DNA from 4 places in the Pseudomonas sp. GW823-FHT02E01 genome. Region 1 is predicted to be linked to each of the others. Evidence: predicted binding sites of a transcription regulator. Region 1 holds the regulator's gene; each other region holds the start of a gene.
The links. Region 1 encodes FliA, which starts transcription of late flagellar genes. Its sites were predicted from a motif close to CTAAAGTTTNNNNNNNNNNNGCCGNTAA; they were not measured.
Positions count from the first base shown of each region.

Region 2: the regulator FliA is predicted to act here: its motif matches at 1,183-1,210, upstream of motA (flagellar motor stator protein MotA).
Region 3: the regulator FliA is predicted to act here: its motif matches at 1,294-1,321, upstream of AC1RDQ_RS14560 (flagellar protein MotY).
Region 4: the regulator FliA is predicted to act here: its motif matches at 1,177-1,204, upstream of AC1RDQ_RS13580 (methyl-accepting chemotaxis protein).

Region 1 covers NZ_JBXAJS010000011.1:113,341-115,541, forward strand. Annotated here, with positions in the region: gene AC1RDQ_RS24025 (protein phosphatase CheZ) at 1-302, opposite strand, end outside; gene AC1RDQ_RS24030 (chemotaxis response regulator CheY) at 324-695, opposite strand; gene fliA (RNA polymerase sigma factor FliA) at 864-1,604, opposite strand; gene fleN (flagellar synthesis regulator FleN) at 1,601-2,201, opposite strand, start outside.
Region 2 covers NZ_JBXAJS010000004.1:171,618-173,818, forward strand. Annotated here, with positions in the region: gene motB (flagellar motor protein MotB) at 1-258, opposite strand, end outside; gene motA (flagellar motor stator protein MotA) at 262-1,113, opposite strand; gene AC1RDQ_RS11045 (HDOD domain-containing protein) at 1,281-2,201, shown strand, end outside.
Region 3 covers NZ_JBXAJS010000005.1:336,921-339,121, reverse strand. Annotated here, with positions in the region: gene rnt (ribonuclease T) at 1-184, opposite strand, end outside; gene pyrC (dihydroorotase) at 181-1,227, opposite strand; gene AC1RDQ_RS14560 (flagellar protein MotY) at 1,387-2,201, shown strand, end outside.
Region 4 covers NZ_JBXAJS010000005.1:128,027-130,227, forward strand. Annotated here, with positions in the region: gene AC1RDQ_RS13580 (methyl-accepting chemotaxis protein) at 1-1,064, opposite strand, end outside; gene AC1RDQ_RS13585 (transporter) at 1,336-2,201, shown strand, end outside.

The DNA of each region.
Region 1 (2,201 bases):
TTGGCCGCAGCCTCGGTCAGCTTGACCACATACCCCAGGCGCTCGGTGGCGTCGGTGATCTGCGACACTTCTTCGGCCTGCGGCATGTGCGGGTCAATCTGGAAATTGACGATCGCGCTATGCAGTTCGCGGGTGAGCTTGCCTACTTCCTGATACAGGCCGCGGTCACGGGTCTGGTTGAGCTCATGGATCAATTGCACCGCGTCGCCGAACTTGCCTTTTTCAAGGCTCTCGACCAATTCGACGGCGTGTTTTTTCAGGGTCGATTCAAAATCGCCCAATGAAGTTTCGTTATTGCCCATAGCTCCCCCGTGGCGCACTCATCAACCGATGCGTTCGAAAATCTTCTCGATTTTTTCTTTCAACGCCTGGGCCGTGAAGGGCTTGACCACATAGCCGTTAACGCCGGCCTGGGCCGCTTCGATGATCTGCTCGCGCTTGGCTTCAGCGGTCACCATCAGCACCGGCAGGTGCTTGAGCTTTTCATCGGCACGCACGTGGCGCAGCAGATCGATACCGGTCATGCCAGGCATGTTCCAGTCCGTTACCAGAAAGTCGATGCTTCCGCTGTTGAGCACCGGGATGGCGGTAGTGCCATCGTCGGCCTCGACGGTGTTGGTGAACCCAAGGTCACGCAGCAGGTTCTTGATGATCCGCCGCATCGTTGAGAAGTCATCAACGATGAGGATTTTCATGTTCTTGTCCAATTCGACCTCCAAGCAGTCTTAAACGCGCCCAGCACCTGGACACGCCATTTCAATCAATCCGGCAAAGCACTCAATGACTGTCTGGAGCACAACAGATCGCGACCGGCGCAGTTCAACACCACACCAGCCTCGTTCGCAGTGTCCCCCACACTGCCTTCAGCGCGCTCGCCACTCCCCCAAACGCCCCCGCAAACGGGCCGCGCACTGGCTGTGTAACTGGCTGACCCGCGATTCGCTGACCCCCAGGACCTCACCGATTTCCTTGAGATTCAACTCTTCGTCGTAGTACAGCGCCAACACCAGTCGCTCACGCTCCGGCAAATTGGCAATCGCATCCGCCAGCGCAGCCTGGAAGCGTTCATCCTCCAGGTCGCGTGACGGCTCGACATGAGCACTCGCGCCATCCTCGTGCAGCCCTTCGTGTTCGCCGTCCTGCAACAGGTCGTCGAAACTGAACAGCCGGCTGCCCAGGGTGTCGTTCAAAATCCCGTAGTAATCGTCGAGACTCAATTGGAGTTCGGCCGCAACTTCGTGATCTTTAGCGTCACGGCCGGTTTTAGCTTCAATCGAGCGAATGGCATCGCTGACCATGCGCGTATTGCGGTGGACCGAACGTGGCGCCCAGTCCCCCTTGCGCACTTCATCGAGCATGGCGCCGCGGATTCGTATGCCCGCGTACGTCTCGAAACTGGCGCCTTTGCCGGCGTCATATTTGGTCGACACTTCAAGCAGGCCAATCATCCCGGCCTGGATCAGGTCTTCGACCTGGACACTGGCCGGTAAACGCGCCAGCAAGTGGTAGGCAATGCGTTTAACCAGCGGCGCGTAACGCTCGATCAGCTCGTACTGCGCATCACGTGCCGACTTCTTGTAGAGGTTGTAGCCGCTGGCTGTCATAGAACAGGTCCTGCTGTCTGCTGCACGAGGCGCTCGACGAAAAACTCCAGGTGCCCGCGCGGGTTGGCAGGCAGCGGCCAGGTATCAACCTTCTGCGCGATGGCCTTGAACGCCAGCGAGCACTTGGAACGAGGGAAGGCCTCGTAGACGGCGCGCTGCTTCTGCACGGCCTTGCGCACGCTTTCGTCGTAAGGCACCGCACCGACGTATTGCAGGGCGACGTCGAGGAAGCGATCCGTGACCTTGGTCAACTTGGCGAACAGGTTGCGTCCTTCCTGCGGGCTCTGGGCCATGTTGGCCAGGACGCGGAAGCGGTTCATGCCGTAGTCGCGATTGAGCAACTTGATCAAGGCGTAGGCATCGGTGATCGAGGTCGGCTCGTCGCACACCACCAGCAGCACTTCCTGCGCTGCGCGGACGAAACTGACTACCGAGTCACCAATGCCCGCAGCGGTGTCGATCACCAGTACGTCGAGGTTATCGCCGATATCACTGAAGGCCTGGATCAGGCCGGCGTGTTGCGCGGGGCTCAGATGCACCATGCTCTGAGTGCCGGATGCGGCCGGAACGATACGGATGCCGCCTGGTCCCTGCAGC
Region 2 (2,201 bases), on a different contig from region 1:
TTCCGGCGCCAGGGTCGGCGTGCCGCCCAGATCGATGATGTAGGGCGTGCCACTTTCGGAAAAGCCGATCGGGTCCTTGAAGTAACCGGCGATGGCAATTTTCTGTTCCGGCGTAGCGGTGGACAACAGCCACAACACCAGGAAGAACGCCATCATCGCCGTGGCGAAGTCGGCGAAGGCGATTTTCCAGGCGCCCCCGTGATGCCCGCCGGCGATGCGCTTGACGCGCTTGATGATTATCGGCTGGTTATTTTCCATGGCTTAACGACCGCGAACCGCTTGTTCCAGCTCGGCGAAGCTTGGACGGTGCGCCGGGTACAGGACCTTGCGCCCGAACTCCACGGCCAGCGATGGCGGCATGCCGGAAGCCGAAGCCACCAGCGAAGCCTTGATGGCTTCATAGACGTTCAGCTCTTCCTTGGCATCATGGGCCAGGGAATGGGCCAGCGGGCCGAAGAAGCCGTAGGCGGCGAGAATACCGAAGAAGGTACCCACCAGTGCCGCACCTACGTGCAGGCCGATGGACTTCTGGTCGCCTTCACCCAGCGAAGCCATGGTCACCACGATACCCAGTACCGCCGCGACGATACCGAAACCGGGCATGGCGTCGGCGATGCCGTTGACCGCGTGGGATGGGTGTTCGAGGTCTTCCTTGAGGCTGAACAGCTCCATGTCGAACAGGCCTTCCAGCTCGTGGGGAGCCATGTTGCCGGAAGACATGATGCGCAGGTAATCGCAGATGAACGCGGTCATGCGCTCGTCCTTGAGTACCGTCGGGTACTTCGCGAAGATCGGACTCGCAGCGGCATCTTCGATGTCGCCTTCGATGGCCATCATGCCTTCGCGGCGGCTCTTGTTGAGGATCTCGTAGATCAGGCCCAGCACTTCAAGGTAGAAGGCGTGGTTGAAACGTGAACTGAACATGCTCAGGGACTTCTTGAGCACGTGCATCGTCATGTAGCCGGGGTTGGCCTGCAAGAAGGCGCCGAGGGCAGCACCGCCAATGATCATGACCTCGAAAGGTTGTATCAGGGCGGCAATCTTGCCGTGGGAAAGCACGTATCCGCCGAGCACGCTCGCGAATACGACGATGATGCCGATAATTTTAGCCATAGGTTAGGAGAGCACTTACTGAGTCGGGTTCAAGGTCATATTCGGAAGTTAAAAAATCTCTTCTTCTACTTATCGGCAAAACTGCGCCAGACTATAGCCCGTTCAGGCGAAAAGCTAATTTGACCCCATCCGGGCACAGGTAATGTTGACGATGATCGCCTCCCACCATGGTTAACGAAACGAACGTTCCAACGCCAAAACCAACGACCCTCGAAGGCTGGGTCAAGCTGCTCGATGGCGTACGTCTTCCCGTCCCGCAAGCCAGCCATGACCGTGTCTGCAAGGCCATCCGCGACAATCGCAGCTCGCTGCGCGACATCGCCGACCTCATGCAAGGCAGCCCGGCCCTGGCCTTGAGCGTGATTCGCGAAGCCAACCGGCATACCCATGGCAGCATGACCGAGCCTGCGGAAAACCTTGAAATTGCAATCAACCGCCTCGGTTTGACGCGCACCGAAGAGCTGCTCGCGCGGCTACCCGCCGAACCCGAGCTCGAGATTCCCAAAGCCCTGCGTCAGTTGCAGATGATCAGCCAGCACGCCACGCAACAGGCCAACGGTTTTTTTGCCAGCCGCCTGGCGCGCCTGTGGCAGGACATCCACTGGGGCAGCCTGCTGTTTCTTTCGCCCCTGTGGCCGCTGGCACTGACCCATCCGAAACTGCTCGAAGACTGGGAGCTGCGGGTCATCCATAAAGGCGAGTCGGCACGCAAAGTCGAGCAGCAACTGTTTGGCGTACGCCTGCTGGATATCGGCCTGGCGTTGGTGGAAGTCTGGCGCTTGCCGATCTGGGTGCAGCAAGGCTATCGATTGCTGCTCACCGAGCAGCGGGAACTGGTGAAAGTCCTGCGCATCGCCCGTGACAGCGACCATCCACTGCGCCAGCAGAATCGCCTTGACGACGATCCGACCCTGCGCCGCTGGCTCAATCAACCGGCCAATACAGTGCTGCTGGCCAATGGGCTGGCGCTGTCGGCGCAACACGCCTGGGACAGCCCCCACAGCGAGCGCTGGCAGTACCTGACCAGCCTTTACCTGCAAATGCCGATGGACGAACTGCAGCAGCAATTGCACCAGCAAGCCGCCAAC
Region 3 (2,201 bases), on a different contig from region 1:
TTTCATCCATGGCGATGGTGGTCGCGGCGATCTCCAGCAGGGCATCGGTGGCCGAGTTGAAGCCACCGGTCTCTACATCGACGACAACCGGCAGGTAACCACGAAACCTTGCCGCCATTGGATGACGAGGGCCGCCTCCGCCGCCATTGCCTTCCAGTTCGTCGTCGAAATGGTCTTCACTCACGCGTGTTCCTCCAGCAGGCGCCAGCGCAGTTTTTCACCGGCGCGCAGCGGGATAACGGTCAGCTCGCCAAATGGCAGGCTGGTCGGGGCGGTCCACTCTTCGCGGACCAGGGTGATGCGATCGGTGTTGGCCGGCAGACCGTAGAAGCGCGGGCCGTTGAGGCTGGCGAAGGCCTCGAGCTTGTCCAGCGCATTGCGCTGTTCGAAGGCTTCGGCGTACATCTCGATTGCCGCATAGGCGGTGTAGCAACCGGCGCAGCCGCAGGCCGCTTCCTTGGCATGCTGGGCGTGGGGGGCCGAGTCGGTGCCGAGGAAGAACTTGTCGCTACCGCTGGTGGCCGCGTCGAGCAGGGCTTCCTGGTGGGTATTGCGCTTGAGGATCGGCAGGCAATAGAAGTGCGGCCGAATCCCGCCCACCAGCATGTGGTTGCGGTTGTACAGCAGGTGATGCGCGGTGATGGTCGCGCCCACGTTGGCCGAAGCCGAGTTGACGAACTGCACGGCGTCCGCGGTGGTGATGTGTTCGAAGACCACTTTGAGGGTCGGGAAGCGCTCGACCACACGACGCAAGTGCTCGTCGATGAAGATTTTTTCTCGGTCGAACACGTCGACATCGCCCCGGGTGACTTCACCGTGGACCAACAACGGCATCCCGACTTCGGCCATGGCCTCGAGTGCAGGGAAGATTTTGTCGATGCTGGTGACGCCAGAATCCGAGTTGGTGGTCGCGCCGGCCGGGTACAGCTTGGCGGCGTGAATGAATCCGCTGGCCTTGGCCTCGCGAATTTCTTCAGGCTGGGTGCGGTCGGTCAGGTACAGGACCATCAGTGGCTCGAACAGGCTGCCGGTCGGGCGGGCAGCGAGAATCCGCTGCCGATAGCCGTCGGCTTCGGCCGCATTGCGTACCGGTGGAACCAGGTTGGGCATGATGATGGCGCGGCCAAAGGTGCGCGCGACATCCGCGACGGTATTGGTCAGCACGGCACCATCGCGAAGATGAATATGCCAGTCGTCGGGACGCAGCAGGGTCAGGCGGTCGGACATGAGGGGATTCCAGGCGGGTCAAACTCAAGGGAATGCTACCGGAAAAGACTCTTGCAGGCACTCGCTATCAAGTTTTGCAGGAAGCTTCCGATATCCAACAGGTATGCCGTAAACATGTGTGTGTCGGTCTTTTCGTTGTAGAAGCCAGTGGAGCCTCCCGTGCGCCAGCGTTATTTAGCCTTGCTCAGTGTGTTTGCCAGCCTTCCGGCCATGGCGCTCACTTTCCAGACACGTCTGGAGAACATTGAGTGGACGGTCGAAGGCGACAAGTTCGAATGCCGCCTGACTCAGCCGGTTACCGATTTCGGTTCGGGCGAGTTCGTGCGTCGTGCCGGCGAGCAGGCGACTTTCCGTCTGAAAGCCTACAACCCGATGATCGGCGGTGGTTCGGCCACCTTGCTGGCCGCTGCCGCGCCGTGGCAGCCGGGCCGTGACGATATCAACCTGGGCACGGTGAGAATCGGCAGTGGCAACGTATTGTTCAATAGCTCACAGGTTCAGGCCGGGCGTCTGATTAGTGGCCTGATGGACGGTCGCAGCCCGGTCGTTCGACATTCCTCGGGGGATGGGCGGGTGTCGGAAGTACGCTTGTTGCCGGTCAGGTTCACCAAGGCGTTTGCCGACTACCAGGGTTGCGTGGCGAAACTGTTGCCACAGAATTTCGAACAGGTGAAGCAATCGGAAATCGGCTTCCCCGGCGGCGGAATCGAACTCGACAGCGCCGCAAAAGCCAAACTGCAGGTAATGCTGGAGTACATGAAGGCCGATCCGACGGTCAATCACATCGAGCTCGACGGTCACTCCGACAACAGCGGCAATCGCCTGACCAACCGCGACCTGTCGCGGCGCCGAGCCCTGGCAGTGATGGAGTTCTTCAAGGCCAACGGCATCCAGGAATCGCAAATCACCCTGCGTTTCCATGGCGAGCGTTATCCGGTGGCGCCTAACACCAACAACACCAACCGCGCGAAGAA
Region 4 (2,201 bases), on a different contig from region 1:
GCGATTTCGCCGCGCATCTGGGTGATGGTGTGGATGGTGCCCTGCATGACTTTTTCGCCCTGCTGGGCGGACTGGTCGGCATCGTCGGCGGCCCGCGCCGCTTCGGCGGCATGCCGGGCCACTTCCTGTGCGGTGGCGGACATTTCGTTCATCGCCGTGGCCACCTGATCGGTGCGGTTGAACTGCTCGTTGGTGCCGCCGGCCATCACGGTGGCGATCGAGTTCAACTCACCGCTGGCGCTGTCCAGGTCCGACGCGCTGCGCTGCAAACGGCTGAAGGTTTCGGCGAGGAAATCGCGCAGGGTGTTGGCGGCCATCGCCAGTTTGCCCAACTCGTCCTGACGGGTGCTGGCCACGCGCTCGGCAATACGCCCCTGGCTGAGTTGCGCCACGTATTCGATCAGTTTGCGGATCGGCTCGACCAGGTTGCGGTTGACCAGCCACAAGCTCAGCAGGCCGATCAGTACCCCCGAAACCAGCATCACGACCAGCCCCAGCAACACCGTGCGCTCGGCACTGGCGCTGATCAGTGTCGATTGCTCGGCGCCCTGCTTGCGCAACTCGCTGACCAGTTCACTCATCTGATCGCTGGTTGCGCGGTCCACGCCCTTGACCGCCGCGTCGCCCGCCGCAGGGTCACCACCGGCGGCCACGAACGCGTCCCGGCCCTTCTGATAGGCCGCGCCCAACTGGCGATGTTCGTCACGCAAGCGCTCGATGCGGCTCTTGAGTTGCGGTTCTATGCCCTTCTGCGCGGCCAGTTCGCCAAGGATGTTTTGCACATCGCGCTGACGCCCCTCGAATTGCCCCCAGTACTTGCTCAGGTCCGCCGGTTGCTTGCCGCGCAGCAGGACGTTTTTCCATTCCTGCACCTGCACCTTGAATTGCAGGTTGGCTTCATCGATCAATTGCGAGGTGTGCAGCGGGCCTTCGATCAGATTGGCGTAGTTCTGCACGCCGCTGGACAGGAAGTGAAAGCACGCCAGGGCGATCAACAGCATCGCCAGCAGGCTGCCGCTCAGCAGGGCGAGAATTTGTGCTCTCAGGGACTTTTGCAAAAGCATCGCAGGGTACTCATGACAGGAATGGGGCACGCCCGTTAAGGCGTGAAAAGTGTCCGGACATCCCTGTCTGCGGTCCCGGCCCAGGCCCGCGGCGCGCAACCTAACCCAAGCGTGATCGGCTAGCCAGAGCGGTTCTTGAGAAAATCCCGACCACCGGTAGAACAATTTTTTGCGTTGTTTTTCTGTCACAAAAACGTCATTCCCGCTTGCGATGATGCCGCTCAAGTGAACCTGTAAAACATGTGACAGGCGCCTCCCCTTGCGAGTCCTCATGAACCACAGCATCGATCAAAGCCATCGCGACACGGATCTGTTCGGCCTGCTTTACGGTTTCAGTTTTCGCCCCGGTGAGGCCGGTCGGGAAATCAATTCCGCCGAGGCCTTGCAGTACCTGCAACAGCCGCAAAGCGATGAGCAATTTCTCTGGCTGCACCTGAACCTGGCCCATGCCGCGTGCGAGCGCTGGATGAAAAGCCATCTGGAGTTGCCCGAAGAGTTTTTCGAAGCGCTGCACGAAGGCTCGCGTTCGACGCGCATCGAGCATGTCGACTCCGCACTGCTGGCAGTGGTCAACGATGTGGTGTTCAACCTCAGCAACATGGTCTCGTCGGATGTCTCGACCCTGTGGGTGTGCGCCCGCAGTCAATTGATCATCAGCGCCCGCCTGCAACCGCTGCACTCGGTGGACAAATTGCGCTCGTCGGTGAAGGCCCGGGAGTGCTTTCGCTCCCCGCTGGAGCTGCTGGTGCATTTGCTGCGCGACCAGGGTGAGGTGTTGACCCAGATCGTGCGCAAGACCAGTCAGAGCGTGGATCAGATCGAAGACGAATTGCTGTCCTCACGGCTGTCGACCAACCGCGCCGAGCTGGGCGCCAATCGCCGAGTGCTGGTGCGATTGCAACGGCTGCTGGCGCTGGAGCCAGGCTCATTGCTGCGCCTGCTCAACCGGCCGCCGCAATGGCTGCAAAAGGAAGACGTGAAGGAGCTGCGCAAATCCACCGAGGAGTTCGCGCTGATCATCAACGACCTCACCGCGCTGGGTGAGCGGATCAAGCTGTTGCAGGAAGAAATCGCCGCCAACATCAACGAACAGACCAACCGCACGCTGTTCACCCTGACGGTAGTGACGGTGCTGGC